DNA from 3 places in the Lelliottia sp. GFLA7 genome. Region 2 is predicted to be linked to each of the others. Evidence: predicted binding sites of a transcription regulator. Region 2 holds the regulator's gene; each other region holds the start of a gene.
The links. The regulator CRP, encoded in region 2, controls carbon source genes, mostly activating them, when cyclic AMP is high. The targets are predictions, from matches to a motif close to ATGTGANNNNNNTCACAT.
Positions count from the first base shown of each region.

Region 1 (7,247 bases), on a different contig from region 2:
GCGTTTTACGGTGAACAACGTCAGGTCAGCATCCAGACCCGGCTGAATGCGCCCTTTTTGCGTCAGGCGCAGGCCGTCGGCGGCGTTGGCGGTGACGCACTCGATCACCTGCGGGAGCGACATGCCAATGGCGAGGAATTTCGACATCACGCTGGCAAGGCTGCCGACCGGGCCGTTGAGGCGGTTGCGGCAGTAGATGTCCGAGCTAATAGTGTGCGGCAAAATACCCATCGCAATGGCGCGTTTCGCCACCTCGAAGCTAAAGCTTGCGGTGCCGTGGCCGACGTCAAGTCGCACGCCGCGCTTCAGCGCGCTGGTGATGGACGCACGCAGTTCGCCCGACGGCGTCAGGATGCGGTTCGGTTTGCCGTTATAGCAGTGGGTGATGATGTCGCCGGAACTCAAGAGGTCAGCAATTTCATCAAGATTGGGCGGATTGTTGCCGATGTGGACCATCAGCGGCAGGCCGCCATTTTGCTGCTGCATCGCTTTCGCGCGCGCCAGCGGCGTGATGCCGTTTTCCCCGACCACGCTGCTGCTCATGCGCGCTTTCAGGCCGACGATAAAATCAGGGTGACGCTTCACGGCCTGCTGTACCGCGTCCGCATCGATGTTGGCCATGTTCGCCAGCTCGTTCTGGGCGATCAGCCCAACGCGGGAAATATTCAGCAGCGCGAAAACCTCCGTACTGGCCTTGCGGGTGATTTCGTAGAAATCGTCAACGTCATCCGCGCCGGTGCTGCCCGCGTCCACGACGGTTGTGACGCCTGTCGCGATGCCCACGCTGTCCGGCTCATCATGGTAAATCGGTGAGTTTGGGTAGCAGTGAACGTGAGAATCAATCCAGCCCGCGCTGACAAACACTTCGCCGTTCAGCTCGACGGTTTTGTGTGCGGGAGCGTTAATCTCACCCAGCGCCGCAATTTTGCCGTCCTGAATGGCGATGTCAGCCAGCGTATCGTCGGTGAGGCGCGCACGGCGCAGGAGTAAATCAAACATAAACATCTCCTGAGAAAGCGAGCGCCGAAGCGCCCGCCGGGGATTAGAGGGCTACCGGGAACAGCGAACCCAAAATCATTGCGCCAAGGATCGCGCCGCCGGTGATCGGCTTCTGCCAGAGGTAAAACAGCAGCGCGCCAATCAGAGAACCAATCCCAATCGGGATAGAGGCGGTCATGGCGCTGAGGATAATCAACGGGCCAAGGAAGCGGCCAGAGGCGTTACCCGCGCCCATCATCACGTCCGCCCCGTAGGTGGAATCGCTTTGATTGATGGTGAATTTACGCGCCAGGATAATCAGGTAGCCAATCGCCAGACCAATCACCAGGCCGGTAGCCAGCGACGCAATAAAGTTGGCAACCGGGAAGACAAAGCCTGCGCCCAGCAGCAGCGCCGGAACGCCGAGGCCGACGCCGGTTTGAATCGCCCCACCGATATCCAGAATCCCCACCAGCGAACCTTCGATGATGCGCGCAAACAGGAAGCTGGCACCAAACGCAGCCACCGCGCCATACACGCCGGTATCCATGCCCGCTTTTAACATCGCCACAAACGCCACTTCGTTAAACGCGCCGATGCCGTAGAGGTAGTACATGTGCGTCCCGGCGAAGACGCCGGATGAGAGCAGGCCAACGAAGATCGGGAACGACCAGTCGGCATACCAAAAACCTTTATTCTGTTCCATGTCGAGGCTCCTGTTATTTGCCGCTGAGCGAGCTGTGGATCATGTCGAGCCAGTTCGGCACGGTCAGATGGAAGGATTCGATCATTTTCATGTCGAAGCCGCGGAAGAAACCACTCAGGACGAACAGCAGAACAATCGCCACCATCATCACTTTGGTCACGCGGTTCCAGCCGCTCTCTTCGACGCCTTTACCAATCAGGATGCCAAGCACCAGACCCGGTACGGCGTTGCCCATAATCAGCTGCGCTGCGCCGCCAAACACGGTGGCCCAGAAGCCGGATTTTTTACCTGCATCAATCGCCGCCAGCCAGAAGATCACCGGCATCACGGTATTCACCAGCAGGTTTGCCGCAGGAACCAGCACCTTAACGGCGGTCACCTGAAGCGCCGCTGGAACGGACGAAGCCGTGAGGTTTAAGAAGGTGACGACGAACATGCCGATCACGCCGCAGGCAATCGCCATTTTGCGGGGATCGTGTAGCGTCTCACCGACATTGCGGTTTTTTAGCATCAGCGCCGCGGCACCCCAGTTAGGGATGATGCGATGGTCAACGTCCTGCGTGAACGCCCCCGCCGCAACCGAAGAGGCCCAGGCGTTGAAGAAGAAACCCAGACCAAAGGAGAAGTGAGAAGCGGGATCCCCTTCGCAGGAGTTCAGTTCCCCCAACGTACGAAATGCGCCCATACCCTGTGTGGTAGGCGCATGAAACATGCGTGCAGCCCCGGCGCCAACGCCGACGCCAACCAGGCCGCCGATGATGAGCGATTTTATTAAAATTATCAGGAACATTCGTCTGCCCTATTAGTGAGAATCAGCGTTGCGCGACAAAATCCACCTGGTCAAGATTGATGGCAGTCACGTTGACGGTCACGTCCAGCTCCACGCTGTAAGTGCGTCTTTCCCGGCGCAAAAAGAAGAACAGAAACGCTTCTTTACGCACCGCTTCTTGCGCCTGAACAACCTGCACATCCTGTGGCTCAATACGCAGTAAGATATGCGGCGATGCGTTCATCACCGCGGCCTGTACGTGGTTTAGCGCGTCGGCAAAGGCGCGTGTTTTGGCGTCGCCCTTGCCCTTTACTCTCACCGTGGTGGTGAATTGCTCTTTCATGTTACGCGCCGTACTTTTTCAGCCAGGCCTGCACCAGTCGCTCGCCCAGCTCTTCTTTATCCATAAAGCCAAAGCCCAACACGTTGTTGCCTTCGTTGATGGCGGTGACGCCCTCTTCCACTGAACGCATGCCGTATTTCGCTTTGTAGCCATGTTTGGTTTGCGCTGTGATAGCACCCGCGCCGCCGCTGCCGCAGAAGGAGATCCCGAATGTGGCGTTTTCCGCTTTCATCACGTCGCCCAATTTCATGTCCGCCGCCACGCCCGGTACGACAACCGCACGACCGCCGGCCTTTTCCACACCGATAGCCACTTTCTGGCCTTTCCCGAGACGATCGCCGATCACGACTGTAATTTGTTCCATTGTGGTGCTCCTTAAAGGTTGTCTTTGGCGACTTCGAAGTGAACGGAGAGCAGCCAGGCTTCTTCATCAGGAAGATTGCCGAACTGTGCGACCACTTCGCGGGCAAGCCGCATTGAATCTGCTGAAATTTCATCGAACAGGTCAGCTTCGACCTCCGGCAGCGGTTCCCCGGTCACCGACCGGTGCGCCATTGCGCGAACGTGTGAAGTCAGCATCTGCTGCTGGACGTCATTGGGAATGATGTTGTGGCGGGCAAGCTGGTAATAGACCTGCTCGAGCATGGTGTTTGCGAGCGTTTCAGTTTGCGCTGCCTGTTCTCCAACGTCGTTCATTACCGCTCCGTTAATCACTCGTCTTACCCCGTTAATGGCACTGAGATAAAACTAACGCTGGAGGTTAAAGGTTTGTAGCGAGTTATTTTCCACTTCGAAGTGGAAAGGAAAGCGGCACCAGTGATCTGTTCCACATAATTACGGTGAATATGAATTATCAACTGGATTTGCGTGATGAATATCACTCTATTCGGCGGCAAAAGGTCAGAAAGGAGAGTGGAAAAATTTACGCGCAAGGTCGTAAAGTGTGACGCGGATAAGGTTTTCTTATTACGTTGTGGCAAACAAAACGGGGGCCTTTCGCCCCCGTTGATTATTTTGCCGTCTGGCTTAGCGTGCCATTAGCGGAATTTTTTGTGGTTTTCGTTGCGGGTGGCAATAAATCCATCAGCGGCAGCCTGGGCTTCTTTCACTTTGCCTTCGTTGGCAAGCTTCAGGGCGCCGTCGATCTGGCCGACCAGCACGTCAAAACCGTGGCGATAGTCTTTCATCTCAGCGCTGTCGGCTGCTTTGTTTTCCAGCTTTGGTGGCGTCGCTTTTTGCGCATCGAGTGCGGCGACGCGCATTTTGGTCAATGCGTCTTTCATTTCCGTCGCATTATCCGTTTTCTGGACCACTTTCAGGTTGCTACTGAGCGTGTCCATATCATCTTCAAGATCGGCGGCAAACCCAGCAGAACTGAACACTAACGACGACACAGCAAGAATCGCTAACAGGTTTTTACGCATTGCTCACTTCCTTTTTTATTATGAAAAATAAGCTAAATACCCTCAATAATTCGAGCGCAGCCAACGCATCTGCAACGTGAAATATGACGGGTATTATTGACCCGCGATTTTCATCTCGGGTAACAGCACTGAACCACACTGTATATTGCTACGTGTTTCAATATCGTTACCGACAGTAACGATATTGCGCCACATGTCTTTTAAGTTACCGGCAATCGTGATTTCGCTTACCGGATACTGAATTTCACCGTTTTCGACCCAGAAGCCCGCCGCACCGCGAGAGTAATCGCCGGTGATCCCGCTGACGCCCTGACCCATCAACTCGGTCACGACCAGGCCGGTGCCCATTTCTTTGAGCATCTGTTCAAAGTTCAGGCCCTGGCCTTCGATGCGCCAGTTGTGGATACCGCCTGCGTGGCCGGTGCTTTGCAGCCCGAGCTTGCGCGCAGAATAGCTGGTCAGCAGCCATTGGGTAAGAATGCCGTCTTTAATGATGTCGCGACGTTCTGTGCGTACGCCTTCGCCATCGAACGGCGTCGACGCCAGCCCTTTCAGCAGATGCGGGTGTTCTTCAATGGTCAGCCATTCCGGCAGAATTTGTTGCCCCAGCGAATCGAGCAGGAACGTCGATTTACGATAAACCGCACCGCCCGCAATCGCCCCGACCAGATGACCAAACAGCCCGGTCGCCACTTCGTTGGCAAAAATCACCGGCGCTTTCATGGTGGAGAGTTTACGTGGAGACAGGCGCGACAGCGTGCGTTTTGCACACTCTTCACCGACCCACTCTGGCGACTGTAAATCGCCCATCGCGCGGCCAATGGTGTAGGCGTAATCGCGTTCCATGTCGCCATTTTCTTCAGCGATAACACAGCTGGAAAGGGAGTGGCGCGTGGAGCTGTAGCCCTGCAACATGCCGTGGCTGTTGCCGAACACTTTGATGCCGTAGTGGCTGTTAAAGCTGCCGCCTTCGGTATTGGTGATACGTTTATCCGCTTTCAGAGAGGCCTGTTCGGCGCGCGCGGCATATTCGATCGCTTCGTCCGGGGAAACTTCCGCCGGATGGAAAAGATCGAGATCCGGCGCGTCAAACGCCAGCAGATCTTTTTCCGCGACGCCAGCGTACGGATCCGGCGAAGTGTAGCGCGCAATATCCAGCGCAGCCTGCACGGTACGGGCGATGGCATCCGGGCTGAGGTCGGTCGACGACGCGCTGCCTTTGCGATTCTGGTGATAAACCGTAATCCCCAGCGCACCGTCACTGTTAAATTCCACGTTCTCGACTTCGCCGTAGCGAGTGCTTACGCTGATACCCGTGGTTTTGCTGACTGCCACTTCCGCGCCGTCTGATTTTCCGGAAGCCAGCATCAACGCTGTGGAGACCGCTTCTTCCAGAATCTTACGCTGCGCTTCAACTTGTGAGGTTACTTTCATCGCAAATGCCATACTGTAAGAGATAGTTATCTGAAGTCTAACAGAGAACCGTTTTTCAGTGCGCGTCTTAACTGGTAACATTATCCTCTTTTTTAAGGAGCCTGACATGACTAAGCAGCCCGAAGACTGGCTCGACGACGTTCCCGGTGATGACATCGAAGACGAAGATGATGAAATCATCTGGGTCAGTAAAAGTGAAATTAAACGTGACGCCGAAGAGTTAAAACAACTTGGTGCGGAAATGGTAGAGCTGGGTAAAAACGCGCTGGATAAACTCTCGCTCGACCCGGATCTGCGCAGTGCCATTGAACTGGCCCAACGAATCAAAAAAGAAGGCCGTCGCCGCCAGCTTCAGCTGATCGGTAAAATGCTGCGCCAGCGCGATGTTGAGCCGATTCGCCAGGCGCTGGATAAGCTGAAAAACCGTCACAACCAGCAGGTTGCGCTGTTCCACAAGCTTGAGCAAATCCGTGACCGCCTGATTGAACAGGGCGATGACGCTGTCGCAGAGGTGTTAAACCTGTGGCCAGACGTTGATCGTCAGCAGTTAAGATCGCTTATCCGCAACGCGAAGAAAGAGAAAGAAGGGAATAAGCCGCCGAAATCTGCGCGTCTGATTTTCCAGTATCTGCGCGAACTGGCTGAGAACGAAGGTTAATGACCTCACGCTAACTCATGATGAGTTAGCGTCATTTTTTCCCCCCCCGTCCTTCCCCCTCTGGCATGACATCTCATTTTTTACGCTTCTTTCAAAGCTGAATCGTTAAAGCAGAAATACGCTTAATTCACATTTTCTTGTGCAAAATACATATCTCATTACACGAATATCAAACGCATCGCATACTTTAACGAGAAAATACGCTTAATTAGCCACCAGGTGAAACGCATCACACTTTCATTTTTGTTAAGAATCTAGATTTGCCTGTGAAAGAAATAATCGATTCAGCAAAAAGGGAAGAATGATGAAAAAAACATTGGCGTTAACCGCACTGGCCTGTTTAATTTCCGCGCCTGTGATGGCAAAAACATGGGTGCTGACAAGCGCTGATAGCGCGACAGAACTGGGTAACTGGAAAGTTACGAGCAATATGCTGAAAGTGAAAAACCAAAACTTCAGCATCGAACAAAAAGTCCTTCATGGTGGCAAGCAGGAAGGCAGCAAAGTCATCATCATCACCAGTAAAGACGGCTTAACGATCACGTTAAGCCCATCGCGCGGCATGAATTTACTGCGCGTTGAGGGCTACGGCGTGCGGATGGGTTGGGATTCCCCGGTGAAAGAGGTGGTCAACCCTGCTTTCATGAATCTTGAAAGCCGAAATGGCCTGGGATGGCTGGAAGGTTTCAACGAAATGATGGTGCGCTGTGGCTACGAATGGACCGGGCATCCGGTCACTGCAGACGGCCAGATTTACACTTTGCACGGAAAAGCAGGTAATACGCCAGCCTCGCAGGTAGAAGTCGAGGTGAGCGACAGCGCGCCGTACGAAATTCGTGTTCGTGGTCTGGTAAAAGAAAGTACGTTTAAAAAAGCCGATCTGCAGACAATGACGGAACTGCGCTATGTCCCGGGCAGTAACCGTTTTGCTCTTC
Region 1 is NZ_JBWLAQ010000003.1:211,354-218,600, reverse strand. Features, by position in the region: gene AC07RN_RS11340 (amidohydrolase/deacetylase family metallohydrolase) at 1-999, opposite strand, end outside; gene AC07RN_RS11335 (DUF4310 family protein) at 1,043-1,684, opposite strand; gene AC07RN_RS11330 (DUF4311 domain-containing protein) at 1,698-2,474, opposite strand; gene AC07RN_RS11325 (DUF4312 family protein) at 2,497-2,796, opposite strand; gene AC07RN_RS11320 (SFCGS family glycine-rich protein) at 2,798-3,160, opposite strand; gene AC07RN_RS11315 (glycine dehydrogenase) at 3,172-3,510, opposite strand; gene cybC (cytochrome b562) at 3,834-4,220, opposite strand; gene pmbA (metalloprotease PmbA) at 4,314-5,666, opposite strand; gene yjgA (ribosome biogenesis factor YjgA) at 5,761-6,312, shown strand; gene AC07RN_RS11295 (aldose 1-epimerase family protein) at 6,617-7,247, shown strand, end outside.
Region 1: AC07RN_RS11315 (glycine dehydrogenase) is a predicted target of CRP. The motif match lies at 3,662-3,679, and genes of this name have one in related genera.

Region 2 (7,247 bases):
CGGCACCTGGTTTTTATACTGGTTGGCGAAGACTTACGGCGCGGCCCCTACCGCAGCGGTAGGCTATTCGCTGGGTGGCAATATGCTGGCCTGCCTGCTGGCAAAAGAGAGTAACGCCGTGCCGCTGGACGCGGCGGTGATCGTCTCCGCGCCGTTTATGCTGGAGCAGTGCAGCTATCATATGGAAAAGGGCTTTTCGCGCGTGTATCAGCGCTATCTGCTGAATTTGCTGAAAGCCAACGCGGCACGCAAATTGAAAGCCTATCCCGACACGCTGCCAATCAACCTGCAACAGCTCAAGCGCATGCGCCGTTTGCGGGAGTTTGACGATCTGATCACCTCGAAGATCCACGGTTTTGCTGACGCACTAGACTATTATCGTCAGTGTAGCGCCATGCCGTTGCTGAATCAGATAACCAAACCGACGCTGATCATCCATGCGAAAGACGATCCCTTTATGGATCACCATTCGATTCCGGCACCGGGATATTTGCCCGCAAACGTGCAGTATCAGCTGACCGAACATGGCGGCCACGTTGGTTTTATCGGCGGTACGTTACGGCGTCCGAAAATGTGGCTGGAAACGCGTATCCCCGACTGGTTAACCCCCTGGCTGGAAAAAACACGATGATGATTCCCTGGCAAGATCTGGCTCCCGAAACGCTGGACAGCCTGATTGAAAGCTTTGTATTACGCGAAGGCACCGATTATGGTGAACATGAACGCTCGCTTGAACAAAAGGTCGCCGATGTGAAACGGCAGCTACAAAATGGCGAGATATTGCTGGTGTGGTCTGAACTGCACGAAACCGTCAACATCATGCCGCGCAATCAGTTTCGCGGCTGATCGCTTCATCATTCCAGTCAGGGAGTTGCTATGTCAGCCAGACATCCGGTTATTGCCGTTACGGGTTCAAGTGGTGCGGGAACCACGACCACCAGCCTCGCGTTTCGTAAGATTTTCGCGCAGCTCAACCTGCGTGCCGCCGAGGTAGAAGGCGACAGTTTTCATCGCTATACCCGCCCTGAAATGGACATGGCGATCCGCAAGGCGCGCGATCTCGGCAAACACATCAGCTACTTCGGGCCAGACGCCAACGACTTCGGTTTGCTGGAACAAACCTTTGCCGAGTACGGCCATACGGGCACAGGGCAATCGCGTAAATATCTGCATACCTATGACGAAGCCGTGCCGTGGAACCAGGTGCCGGGCACATTTACGCCGTGGCAGCCGCTTCCGGAACCAACCGATGTGCTGTTTTACGAAGGATTGCATGGCGGCGTGGTAACGCCGCAACAGGATGTGGCGCGGCATGTCGATCTGTTGGTCGGCGTGGTGCCTATCGTCAACCTGGAGTGGATCCAGAAACTCACCCGCGACACCAGCGAGCGCGGCCACTCGCGTGAGGCAGTCATGGATTCAGTGGTACGCTCAATGGAAGATTATATTAACTTCCTGACGCCGCAGTTTTCGCGCACGCACATCAACTTCCAGCGCGTGCCTACAGTGGACACGTCAAATCCCTTCGCCGCCAAAACGATTCCGTCGCTCGACGAAAGCTTTGTGGTGATTCACTTCCGTAATCTGGAAGATATTGATTATCCGTGGCTGCTGGCAATGCTGCAGGGGTCGTTTATTTCGCACATAAATACGCTGGTCGTGCCGGGCGGGAAAATGGGACTGGCGATGGAGCTGATCATGATGCCGCTGGTGCAACGGCTGATGGAAGGCAAAAAGATCGAATGATCTTATTCCCTCTCCTCATGGGAGAGGGCTAAATCTCGTCAACGCTTACGCTTCAATCACTTCATACGAATGCGTGATTTTCACCGCTTTTTCCAGCATCAACGCGACCGAGCAGTACTTCTCCGCAGAAAGATCCACCGCACGGGAAACCGCGGCATCTTTCAGCGCTTTGCCGGTCACAATGAAGTGCAGATTGATGTGCGTAAACAGACGCGGCGCTTCTTCGCGACGCTCTGATGTCAGCTTCACTTCGCAATCGGTGACGTCATGACGCCCTTTTTGCAGAATCGAGACCACGTCGATGGCACTGCATCCACCCGCCGCGATCAGCACCACTTCCATCGGACTTGGCGCTTTATCGCCGGAGTTGCCATCCATCAAAATCTGGTGTCCTGAAGCGGATTCGCCGAGGAACGTTAAACCTTCAACCCATTTCACACGCGCTTGCATTTTATTCACTCCGACGTTGCATTTTTCCGGACAGATTACCCGTGCGTTACAATTCTCGCAACGGAAGTCGACCTGCGTCATGCTGAAGCGAGACACCAGGAGACACGCGGCAAAAGCTATGCTAAAACACTCTGGATGCTACAGTAATACATTGACGTTACACATGTATGCAGAGGACATCAAACATTACAGGCTGCAAACATTTATGACAGCCTAATTCCCAGGTACGGGGAAGAATTCGATTGCAACCCCAGAGTCAGGATGCGATTTATGACTCTGGTGACAGCTTATAACAGAGGATAACAGCGCATGGTGCTTGGCAAACCGCAAACAGACCCGACTCTCGAATGGTTCTTGTCTCATTGCCATATTCATAAGTACCCATCGAAGAGCACGCTGATTCACCAGGGTGAAAAAGCGGAAACGTTGTATTACATCGTCAAAGGCTCGGTGGCAGTGCTTATTAAAGATGAAGAAGGAAAAGAGATGATCCTTTCTTATCTGAACCAGGGCGATTTCATCGGCGAACTGGGCCTGTTTGAAGAAGGCCAGGAACGTAGCGCCTGGGTACGTGCAAAATCGGCCTGTGAAGTGGCTGAGATCTCCTACAAAAAATTCCGTCAGTTGATTCAGGTTAACCCGGATATTCTGTTGCGCCTGTCTTCGCAGATGGCTCGCCGCCTGCAAATCACCTCCGAGAAAGTGGGTAACCTCGCCTTCCTGGATGTGACCGGCCGCATCGCGCAAACGCTGTTGAACCTGGCGAAACAGCCTGACGCTATGACTCACCCTGACGGCATGCAAATTAAAATTACCCGTCAGGAAATTGGTCAGATCGTCGGTTGCTCCCGTGAAACCGTTGGCCGTATCCTGAAAATGCTGGAAGATCAGAACCTGATCTCCGCCCACGGTAAAACTATCGTGGTTTACGGAACGCGTTAATTCCGGTCGAACGGCGTGCCATCGCAAGGTGTCACGCCGTTTTTGTCTCTGGCATCTATGTGGCGCAGGCTGATCTATCACCCGGAAGTTAACTACGCACTTCGGCAAACGCTGGTGTTATGTCTCCCCGTGGCCGTCGGTTTGATTCTGGGTCACCTGCAACACGGTCTGCTTTTTTCCCTCGTCCCTGCCTGCTGTAACATTGCCGGTCTCGATACGCCGCATAAACGCTTTTTCAAACGCCTGATTATTGGCGGATCGCTGTTTGCCGGATGTAGCCTGGCAGTACAGCTTTTGCTGGCGCGCGATATCCCCTTGCCGCTGATTTTAACCGTGCTGGCACTCACGCTCGGCGTGACGGCGGAAATCAGTTCTCTGCATGCCCGATTGCTCCCCGCTTCGCTAATTGCCTCGATTTTCACCCTCAGCCTCGCCGGGAATATGCCCGTCTGGGAACCGCTGCTGATCTACGCGTTTGGCACGCTATGGTACGGATTATTCAACTGGTTCTGGTTTTGGATGTGGCGCGAGCAGCCTTTGCGCGAATCCTTAAGCCTGCTCTACGTTCAGCTCGCTGATTACTGCGAAGCAAAATACACCCTGCTGACGCAGCATACCGACCCGGAAAAGGCGCTGCCGCCGCTGCTGACGCGTCAGCAAAAAGTGGTCGATTTAATCAGCCAGTGTTATCAACAGTTGCACATGCTGGCGGCCAATAAAAATCATGAATACAAACGGCTGCTGCGCACGTTTCAGGTAGGGCTGGATCTCCAGGAACATATCTCCGTCAGCCTGCATCATCCGCAGGAAGTGCAAAAACTGGTGGAGCGTAGCCATGCCGAAGCGGTGATCCGCTGGAATGCCCAGACGGTCGCGGCGCGTCTGCGCGTGCTGGCTGACGATATTCTTTATCACCGCTATCCCACGCGCTTTACCATGGATAAGCCATTAGGCGCGCTGGAGAAAATCGCCCGTCAGCATCCGGATAACCCGGTCGGGCAGTTCTGCGCATGGCATTTCAGCCGCATCGCACGCGTGCTGCGCACCCAACGTCCGCTCTATTCCCGTGACCTGATGGCGGATAAGCAGAAACGGCTGCCGCTACTGCCAGCGCTGAAAAGCTATCTGTCTTTTAAATCCTCTGCCCTGAGAAATGCGGCGCGCATTAGCGTGATGCTGAGTATCGCCAGCCTGATGGGCGTGGCGCTGCATTTACCCAAGCCCTACTGGATTTTAATGACTGTGCTGTTCGTGACGCAGAACGGCTATGGCGCGACGCGCGTGCGGATCCTGCACCGGGCGGGCGGGACTATTGCCGGCCTGGTGATTGCGGGCGTCACGCTGCACTTCCACGTTCCGGACGGTTATACCCTGGCGGGCATGCTGCTTATCACGCTGGTCAGCTATCTGTTTATCCGTAAAAACTATGGCTGGGCAATGGTCGGCTTTACGGTCACCGCGGTGTATACCCTGCAACTGCTTACCCTGAATGGCGAACAGTTTATTGTCGCCCGACTGGTGGATACGCTGATTGGCTGTCTGATTGCGTTTGGCGGCATGGTCTGGCTGTGGCCGCAGTGGCAAAGCGGGCTGTTGCGCCAGAATGCTCACGATGCGCTCGAGGCCGACCAGCAGGCTATTCGCCTGATCCTCAGCGCCGATCCGCAGCCGTCGCCGCTGGCGTACCAGCGCATGAAGGTCAATCAGGCTCATAACGCGCTGTTTAACTCGCTGAACCAAGCCATGCAAGAGCCGGGCTTTAATTCGCACTATCTGGCCGATATGAAACTCTGGGTCACCCACAGCCAGTTCATCGTTGAACATATCAACGCGATGACCACGCTGGCGCGCGAGCATACGATGCTGACGCCGGATCTGGCGCAGCGCTATTTGCAGTCGTGTGAAATTGCGTTGCAGCGGTGTCAGCAGCGCCTGGAATATGACGCGCCGGGGGAATCGGGGGATATTAATATTCTTGAAGGGCCCGAAACGCTCACCTACGGTCCGATGAGCACGCTGGAACAGCACTTACAGCGTATACTCGGGCATCTGAGCACCATGCACACCATTTCGTCGGTGGCATGGCGACAACGCCCACATCACGGTATTTGGTTAACGCGCCTGTTGCGGCGTGAATCCAATTAACCCTTAACGATTTTCCCAACGGCTGCGGCAAAGCGCGCCATACCGTCGTCAATATCCTGTGCTTCAATCACCAGCGACGGCGCAAAGCGCATGACGTCCGGTCCGGCATTCAGCACCATCACCCCTTCGTGCGCAGCGGCATGGAGGAAATCACGCGCGCGGCCTTGATATTGTGGCTTCAGTTCCGCGCCAACCAGCAGCCCCATTCCACGAATATCACTGAACACATCGTACTGCGCATCGATCTGCTGAAGATGTTTCACAAACTGTTCGCGTTTCGCGCTCACGCCGTTCAGCACGTCTGGCGTGTTGATAATATCAAACGCCGCGCCAGCGATAGCGCAGGCCAGCGGATTCCCGCCGTAGGTCGAACCGTGAGATCCTACATGGAATGCCGACGCGATCTCCTGCGTCGTCAGCACGGCGCTGACCGGGAAGCCGCCGCCGAGCGCTTTGGCGCTGGTCAGAATGTCCGGCGTCACGCCGTAATGCATGTAAGCAAACAGATCGCCGGTACGCCCCATTCCGCTCTGCACTTCATCAAACACCAGCAGCGCCTGATGTTCGTCGCACAGTTCACGCAGGCCTTTCAGGAACTCTGGCGTCGCCGCCATTACACCGCCTTCGCCCTGAATCGGCTCAACCACAATCGCGCAGGTGTGGTCGTCCATTACCGCTTTTACGGCGTGGAGATCGTTAAACGGCACATGGATGATGTCGGCAGGTTTTGGGCCAAATCCATCGGAATACTTCGGCTGTCCGCCGACGGAAACCGTAAACAGCGAGCGGCCGTGGAAGGCGTTATGGAAAGCAATAATTTTGGTTTTGTACGGGCTATGACGCGTAGACGCGTAGTAACGCGCCAGCTTGAACGCAGTTTCGTTAGCTTCGGTACCTGAGTTCATGAAAAGAACGCGCTCGGCAAACGTGGCGTCGATAATTTTGCGCCCCAGACGCAGCGCGGGTTCATTAGTGAACACGTTGCTGGTGTGCCACAGGGTTTCGCCCTGCGTTTTTAACGCCTCGACCAGAGCAGGATGGCAATGCCCCAGCGCCGTCACCGCAATACCACCCGCAAAATCAACGTACTCTTTGCCCTGCTGATCCCACACGCGGCTGCCTTTCCCTTTTACCGGGATAAACTCAGCCGGTGCATAAATCGGCAGGATAACTTCATCGAAAGTTGCGCGTGTAATTGCAGATTGTTCAGTTGCCATGTCATGCCCATCCATTTTATGTCACATTAACAGTGAAAATATAATCACAAAATATGCATAAAAAATCACAACAAAGCAATAACCAATCAACGATGGAGGAAATTAGCCAGCAGTTGATGGCCCTGTTCGCTCAGGATGCTTTCCGGATGGAACTGCACGCCTTCGAGATCCCATTCGCGGTGACGAATGCCCATGATCTCCTGGGTGTCGCTCCAGGCGGTCACGTCAAAGCAATCGGGTAGCGTGGGCGGGTCAATTATCAGCGAATGATAGCGCGTCACCGTGAGGGGATTGTTCAGACCGCGAAATACGCCGGTTCCGGTATGCGTCACCGGAGAGGTTTTGCCGTGCATCACTTTTGCGGCACGAACGATTGTCGCGCCAAAGACCTGGCCGATCGCCTGATGCCCCAAGCAGACGCCCAGAATTGGCAGTTTGCCAGCAAAATCGCGGATAACATCGAGCGAAATACCCGATTCAGACGGGGTACAAGGCCCTGGCGAAATGACAATTTTCTGCGGTGCCAGCGCGTTGATATCTGCCAGCGTCACCTCATCATTACGTCGGACCACCACCTCAGCACCCAGTTCACAAAAGTACTGGTACAGGTTCCAGGTAAATGAATCGTAATTATCAATCAGCAGAATCATGGCGGCTCCAAAAATTAGCCGCCCTATTCTACTCAGTTTCCCGCGCTTCGCTCACTACTTTGGCAAAGATGGTCGTCAGGTCGGTTAAATCGCCCAT
Region 2 is NZ_JBWLAQ010000008.1:56,048-63,294, reverse strand. Features, by position in the region: gene AC07RN_RS17995 (hydrolase) at 1-631, shown strand, start outside; gene AC07RN_RS17990 (YheU family protein) at 628-846, shown strand; gene AC07RN_RS17985 (phosphoribulokinase) at 877-1,746, shown strand; gene AC07RN_RS17980 (OsmC family protein) at 1,792-2,196, opposite strand; gene crp (cAMP-activated global transcriptional regulator CRP) at 2,506-3,138, shown strand; gene AC07RN_RS17970 (YccS/YhfK family putative transporter) at 3,196-5,283, shown strand; gene argD (bifunctional acetylornithine/succinyldiaminopimelate transaminase) at 5,280-6,500, opposite strand; gene pabA (aminodeoxychorismate synthase component 2) at 6,587-7,150, opposite strand; gene AC07RN_RS17955 (putative adenosine monophosphate-protein transferase Fic) at 7,179-7,247, opposite strand, start outside.

Region 3 (7,247 bases), on a different contig from region 2:
TGCCCGGCAAAGCGGGCGACCAACGTCAGCTAGGTGAACTGACGGGTGCAGCCTGCGCCACGCTCGTGGCGGAGATCGCTGAGCGCCATGCGGGTCCGGTGGTCCTGGTAGCCCCGGATATGCAAAACGCATTGCGTCTGCACGACGAAATTCGCCAGTTTACCGACAGTCTGGTCTTTAACCTGGCCGACTGGGAAACGCTGCCTTACGACAGCTTCTCCCCGCACCAGGAGATCATCTCCTCGCGTCTGTCGACGCTGTATCAGTTGCCTACCATGCAGCGCGGCGTATTAATTGTCCCAGTGAATACGTTGATGCAGCGCGTGTGTCCGCACAGCTATCTGCACGGTCACGCGCTGGTGATGAAAAAAGGTGAACGGTTATCGCGCGACGCCCTGCGTTCGCAGCTGGATAGCGCCGGTTATCGCCATGTCGATCAGGTGATGGAGCACGGCGAATACGCCACGCGCGGTGCGCTGTTGGATCTGTATCCGATGGGCAGTGACCAGCCGTATCGCCTGGATTTCTTCGACGATGAAATCGACAGTCTGCGCGTGTTTGACGCCGATACCCAGCGCACGCTGGAGGAAGTCGATGCCATCAATTTACTGCCTGCGCATGAATTCCCAACGGATAAAACCGCCATCGAGCTGTTCCGCAGCCAGTGGCGCGACAAGTTTGATGTGAAGCGCGACGCCGAACATATTTACCAGCAGGTGAGCAAAGGCACGCTGCCTGCGGGGATTGAATACTGGCAGCCGCTGTTCTTTAGCGAGCCACTTCCCGCGCTGTTCAGCTATTTCCCGGCGAAAACGCTGATTGTGAACACCGGCGATCTGGAATCCAGTGCAACCCGTTTTGAAAACGAAACCCGTGCGCGATTCGAAAACCGTGGCGTTGATCCGATGCGCCCCCTGCTGCCACCGGAACAGCTTTGGCTACGCACCGACGCGCTGTTTTCAGAACTCAAAAAATGGCCGCGCGTGCAGCTCAAAACGGAAAATCTGCCTGAGAAAGCCGCCAATACCAATCTCGGATTCGAGAAACTGCCCGATCTTTCCGTTCAGGCGCAGCAAAAATCGCCGCTGGATAATCTGCGCAAGTTCCTGGAATCCTTCACCGGTCCGGTGATTTTCTCGGTCGAGAGTGAAGGCCGCCGTGAAGCGCTGGGCGAACTGCTCGCGCGAATCAAAGTGTCGCCAAAACGCATTTTACGCCTCGACGAAGCGACCGATGCCGGGCGCTACCTGATGATTGGTGCGGCTGAGCATGGATTCATCGACACGCTGAATAATCGCGCGCTGATTTGTGAAAGCGATCTGCTCGGCGAGCGCGTGGCGCGCCGTCGTCAGGACAGCCGTCGCACCATTAACCCGGATACGCTGATTCGCAACCTGGCGGAGCTGCACGTGGGCCAGCCGATCGTGCATCTCGAGCACGGCGTGGGGCGTTACGCGGGAATGACCACGCTGGAAACGGGCGGCATTACTGGCGAATACCTGATGCTCACCTATTCCGGCGATGCCAAACTCTATGTTCCGGTGTCTTCGCTGCATCTGATTAGCCGTTATGCGGGTGGTGCAGAAGAGAACGCCCCGCTGCACAGACTGGGCGGTGATGTCTGGGCGCGCGCGCGTCAGAAAGCTGCCGAAAAAGTCCGCGATGTGGCAGCAGAATTACTGGATATTTACGCCCAGCGTGCCGCGAAATCGGGCTACGCGTTCAAGCACGATAAAGAACAATATCAATTGTTCTGCGACAGTTTCCCGTTTGAAACCACGCCCGATCAAGCGCAGGCGATTAACGCCGTGCTGAGTGATATGTGCCAGCCGCTGGCGATGGATCGTCTGGTGTGCGGCGACGTGGGCTTCGGGAAAACCGAAGTCGCGATGCGCGCCACCTTCCTGGCGGTCGAAAATAACAAACAGGTCGCAGTGCTGGTGCCGACCACGCTGCTCGCCCAGCAGCACTACGACAACTTCCGCGATCGCTTCGCCAACTGGCCGGTGCGGATCGAGATGCTGTCACGTTTTCGCAGTGCCAAAGAGCAAACACAGATCCTGGAACAGGCCCGCGAAGGCAAAATCGATATCCTGATCGGCACCCATAAACTGCTGCAAAGCGACGTGAAGTGGAAAGATTTGGGCCTGCTGATCGTCGATGAAGAACACCGCTTCGGCGTGCGCCATAAAGAGCGCATCAAAGCGATGCGCGCGGACGTGGATATTCTGACCCTCACCGCGACGCCGATCCCGCGTACCCTGAATATGGCGATGAGCGGCATGCGCGATCTGTCGATTATCGCCACGCCACCGGCGCGTCGTCTGGCGGTGAAAACGTTTGTCCGCGAGTACGATAGCCTGGTGGTTCGCGAGGCTATTCTGCGTGAAGTGCTGCGTGGCGGGCAGGTTTATTATCTCTTTAACGATGTCGAAAACATTCAGAAAACCGCCGATAAACTGGCTGAACTGGTGCCGGAGGCCCGCATTGCCATCGGTCATGGGCAGATGCGCGAGCGCGAGCTGGAACGGGTGATGAACGATTTCCACCACCAGCGTTTTAACGTGCTGGTGTGTACCACGATTATTGAAACCGGCATCGACATTCCGACGGCGAACACCATCGTTATTGAACGTGCGGATCACTTCGGTCTGGCGCAGCTTCATCAGTTGCGCGGTCGCGTTGGGCGCTCGCATCATCAGGCCTACGCATGGCTGATGACCCCGCATCCGAAAGCGATGACCACCGATGCGCAAAAACGTCTTGAAGCCATCGCCTCGCTGGAAGATTTGGGAGCAGGTTTCGCGCTGGCGACACACGATCTCGAGATCCGTGGCGCAGGCGAATTGCTGGGTGAAGATCAGAGCGGATCCATGGAAACCATCGGTTTCTCGTTGTACATGGAGCTGCTGGAAAATGCCGTTGATGCGTTGAAAGCCGGACGCGAGCCGTCGCTTGAGGATCTCACGAGCCAGCAAACGGAGGTCGAACTGCGCATGCCATCCCTGTTGCCGGACGATTTTATCCCGGACGTCAACACGCGCCTGTCGTTCTATAAGCGAATTGCCAGCGCCAAAAAAGAGTCTGAGCTTGAAGAAATCAAGGTTGAGCTCATTGACCGCTTTGGTTTGCTGCCGGATCCGGCGCGTAACCTGCTCGACATCGCCCGACTGCGTCAGCAGGCGCAGAAGCTGGGTATCCGCAAGCTTGAAGGGAATGAGAAAGGCGGGACGGTTGAATTTGCTGAGAAAAACCATGTCGATCCGATGTGGCTGATCGGTTTGTTGCAGAAGCAACCACAGCATTTCCGCCTGGATGGCCCGACGCGTCTGAAGTTTATGCAGGAACTGGCCGACCGGAAAACCCGCATGGAATGGGTGCGCAACTTTATGCGTCAACTGGAAGAAAACACGGTAGCGTAGTGACGTTTATGCCCCGGTAACGCCAGTTATCGGGGCCTGATATTTACACAATCTTTGCAATCCCCCTGCGTTTCCCGACACATGCATTCGCCATAATTATCAATTAACTATTTCGCAACAATAGCCCTACTATTACTATGGATTTTGGTGATAATGATGACCTTGCGTTTAACTCGCTGGATAACCTTTTTTGCGCTGGCGGCGGCGGTGGCGATTGCCCTTCCCGCTCGCGCCAACACCTGGCCTTTACCGCCTGCCGGCAGCCGTTTGGTCGGTGAGAATAAATTTCACGTCGTGGAAAATGATGGTGGATCGCTTGAAGCGATTGCGAAAAAATATAACGTCGGCTTTCTGGCTTTGCTGCAGGCAAACCCAGGCGTTGATCCTTACGTGCCGCGCGCAGGCAGCGTGCTGACGATTCCGCTGCAAACGCTTTTGCCCGACGCGCCGCGTGAAGGGCTGGTGATCAACCTTGCGGAATTGCGCCTCTACTATTACCCGCCGGGTAAAAAAGAGGTGACGGTTTACCCGATCGGCATCGGTCAGTTAGGCGGCGATACCTTAACGCCAACCATGGTGACGACGGTGTCGGATAAACGCGCGAATCCAACCTGGACGCCGACGGCGAATATCCGTGCGCGCTATAAAGCACAGGGGATTGATTTGCCCGCTGTCGTGCCAGCAGGCCCCGACAATCCGATGGGCCATCATGCCATTCGTCTGGCGGCCTACGGCGGCGTCTATTTGCTGCACGGAACCAATGCTGATTTTGGGATTGGGATGCGCGTGAGCTCAGGCTGTATTCGCCTGCGCGATGGCGATATCGAAACCCTTTTCCGGGTGATTACGCCGGGGACGAAGGTCAATATTTTGAACACGCCGATTAAAGTGTCGGAAGAGCCGGGCGGAAAACGTCTGGTTGAAATCCACCAGCCGCTGTCAAAAAATATCGGTGACGATCCGCAAACGCTGCCGATTGTGCTGAACGCCGCTATGCAAACGTTCAAAGCCAGCGCCGATAGCGCGGTGATGGAAAGAGCGATGGAGATTCGCTCAGGAATGCCGGTGGATGTGACGCCACATCCCGGTATGACTCAGCAATCGCTTTAAAGAGCGAACAAAAAAAGGCCCCGCAGTGATGCGGGGCCTTTTTTATTGCAGTGGCAAATATGAGGGTTTCGCCAGGCTTATTTATAAATAACAGCAGTACCGTGCAGGGTGTTCGGGCCAGTCACTGACGTGATGCGGAAAGATTTCGCACCCATTTCTTCTGCTTTTTGCGCCAGTTGGTCTTCCAGTGAACCCAGGTTGGTCCCTGCGTTAGCAGAAATAGTGCCCACTTTTTGCTGGTCAACTGGAGTCGATTGCACTTCAACGGCCGCGAAGCTTGCGAAAGAGAGTGAGCTTAAGAAAGCAGCAGCAATCAGGGTTTTTACGTTTTTCATGATGAGTAGCCTTTAGCAGATGATTAGGAGGTCGTAAGTTAATTACTTAACGATCGATAGGTAAATGATAGATGTGATCTGCATCACACGTCAACACTATTTTATAATGATCGTTAAATTAATTTAAAACCTCATATTAATCATATTCATATGATTAATTTATTTTTATCAAATCAGTGCTGGTCGCCACTGGCTATTATTTTTATAATGGTCATTCAATAAACCAACCGAGGTACAACGGCTATGACAACCGACATCACGAGTTGCGCTAAAAAAAGCCGTGGCCGACCGAAGGTGTTCGACAGGGATGCGGCGCTTGATAAGGCCATGACACTTTTCTGGCAGCACGGCTATGAAGCCACGTCTTTATCCGATCTGGTCGAAGCCACTGGCGCGAAAGCCCCTACGCTGTACGCAGAATTTACGAATAAAGAAGGTCTGTTCCGTGCGGTGCTGGATCGCTATATCACCCGTTTTGCGGCCAAACATGAGGCACAGCTTTTCTGCGAAGAGAAGACGGTTGAACAGGCTTTAGAGGATTATTTCGCAACGGTGGCCGCATGCTTCACCAGCAAAGATACGCCAGCGGGTTGTTTTATGATCAACACTTCCGCCACGCTCGCGGCCTCCTCGAAAGAGATCGCCAATACCGTGAAGTCGCGCCATGCCATGCAGGAAGAGACGCTGGGTGCGTTTTTACGCCAACGTCAGGCGCGGGGCGAGATCCCCGCGCATTGTGATACGGCAGAATTGACTCAATTCCTGAGCTGTATTCTGCAGGGAATGTCGATCAGCGCACGTGAAGGCGCGGACATTGAAAAGCTGCAAAAAATCACTCATACCACGTTGCGGCTCTGGCCTGAGCTGCTCAAAAGCTGAATATATCGTCAGAAATCAGATTTGGCCTGTTGAACAATAGGTCAAATCTATCTCCAAAAACGCCTCGTTTGCTACGCTTAAATGGTGATTATTGTGCTGCTAATGATTAGCGGCCATTAAATGGAGAGTCGTTCACGTCATGAAGACGCTAATAACCGTAGCTATACCCTTTCCCAGCCGATGCGGCGGCACATTATTTTTGTCTATGACAAAGGCGCTTTCTGACTGTACACATGCGGAAGGAAAATAAAGATGATTTTGCTATTACCATTATTCAAAGTGCTAATAGTAATTACATTGTTATTTGGTCTGTGGATTGTATGTGGTGGTTCAGTGCTGTTTGCATTTATCTCAGTGCTGATTACAGGATTTTTGCTTCTGCGCCAGCATCATGAATTTGACCTTTAACAACTGTTTTTACAGCAAAAAAAGGCTCCTCAGCCTGAGCGCGTGAGGAGCCAAATTCAAAGAACTGCTTTTTTCACACCTTGTTATTCAAAACCAGCTGGCCATTGCCATCCAGTGGAATTTGGGTGCCGGGATCTTTATCCATTCGGATTTTGCCCTGCTGATCGCCAATCTTATAGGTCACATCGTAACCCAGCATTTTTTCTGACTTATCGTAGACAGTTTTACAACGCTGCTGCGTGGTGGTGTAGGTATCTCCGTCCTGCATCGCGCCCTGGACTTGATTCCCTGCATAACCGCCGCCTAATGCTCCGACGACCGTGGCAACATCTTTCCCGCGTCCCCCGCCAAACTGATGACCAATCACACCACCGGCAACAGCTCCCAGAACTGAACCTGCGATGCGGTTTTCATCCTGTACCGGACGACGATGAGTAACGGCCACGTTGCGGCACTCTTGACGAGGCGTTTTTACGGATTCTTTAATCGGTGTTGCTGAAACAACTTGTGCGTACTGCGGGCCACGCTCAAACACGTTAAGACTGGCAACCGCCGCCACGCCGAGCGCAGCAGCCACGCCAATCCCTATACCCGCCAACATTGATTTATTCACGGGACTTCCTCCTTTGTTGCTGTTAGTAACAATTTTGCAATCAAAGAAAGACTTCGCCAATCAGAATAAGGATCAAAAACAGAGGGGTTGAGCGACCAGGAATACGTTTCAGAGAACTCCTAGGCTCTCAGGGGGATATGACAGGACGATATGCTAAAAACCCCCTCCGGTGGGACCGAAGGGGGGTGAGATTAATGCAGCTTAAGACGGGGGCGAATCACGCGGTTAATGCTGCCCACCAGCATCATCAAGCCGGTTTTGAAATAACCGTGCAGCGCGACCTGATGCATGCGGTACAGCGAGATATACACGAAGCGCGCAATACGTCCTTCAACCATCATGGAGCCGCGCATCAGGTTACCCATCAGGCTGCCCACGGTTGAGAAGTTCGACAGGGAAACCAGCGAGCCATGGTCTTTGTAAACGTATGACTTCATGGCTTTGCCCTTCGTCTGCGCCAGGATGTTATGCAGCGCCAGG
Region 3 is NZ_JBWLAQ010000001.1:352,654-359,900, forward strand. Features, by position in the region: gene mfd (transcription-repair coupling factor) at 1-3,422, shown strand, start outside; gene ldtC (L,D-transpeptidase LdtC) at 3,576-4,532, shown strand; gene bhsA (multiple stress resistance protein BhsA) at 4,610-4,867, opposite strand; gene comR (TetR family copper-responsive transcriptional repressor ComR) at 5,111-5,746, shown strand; gene AC07RN_RS01800 (glycine zipper 2TM domain-containing protein) at 6,228-6,767, opposite strand; gene AC07RN_RS01805 (NAD(P)/FAD-dependent oxidoreductase) at 6,959-7,247, opposite strand, start outside.
Region 3: bhsA (multiple stress resistance protein BhsA) is a predicted target of CRP. The motif match lies at 4,939-4,956, and genes of this name have one in related genera.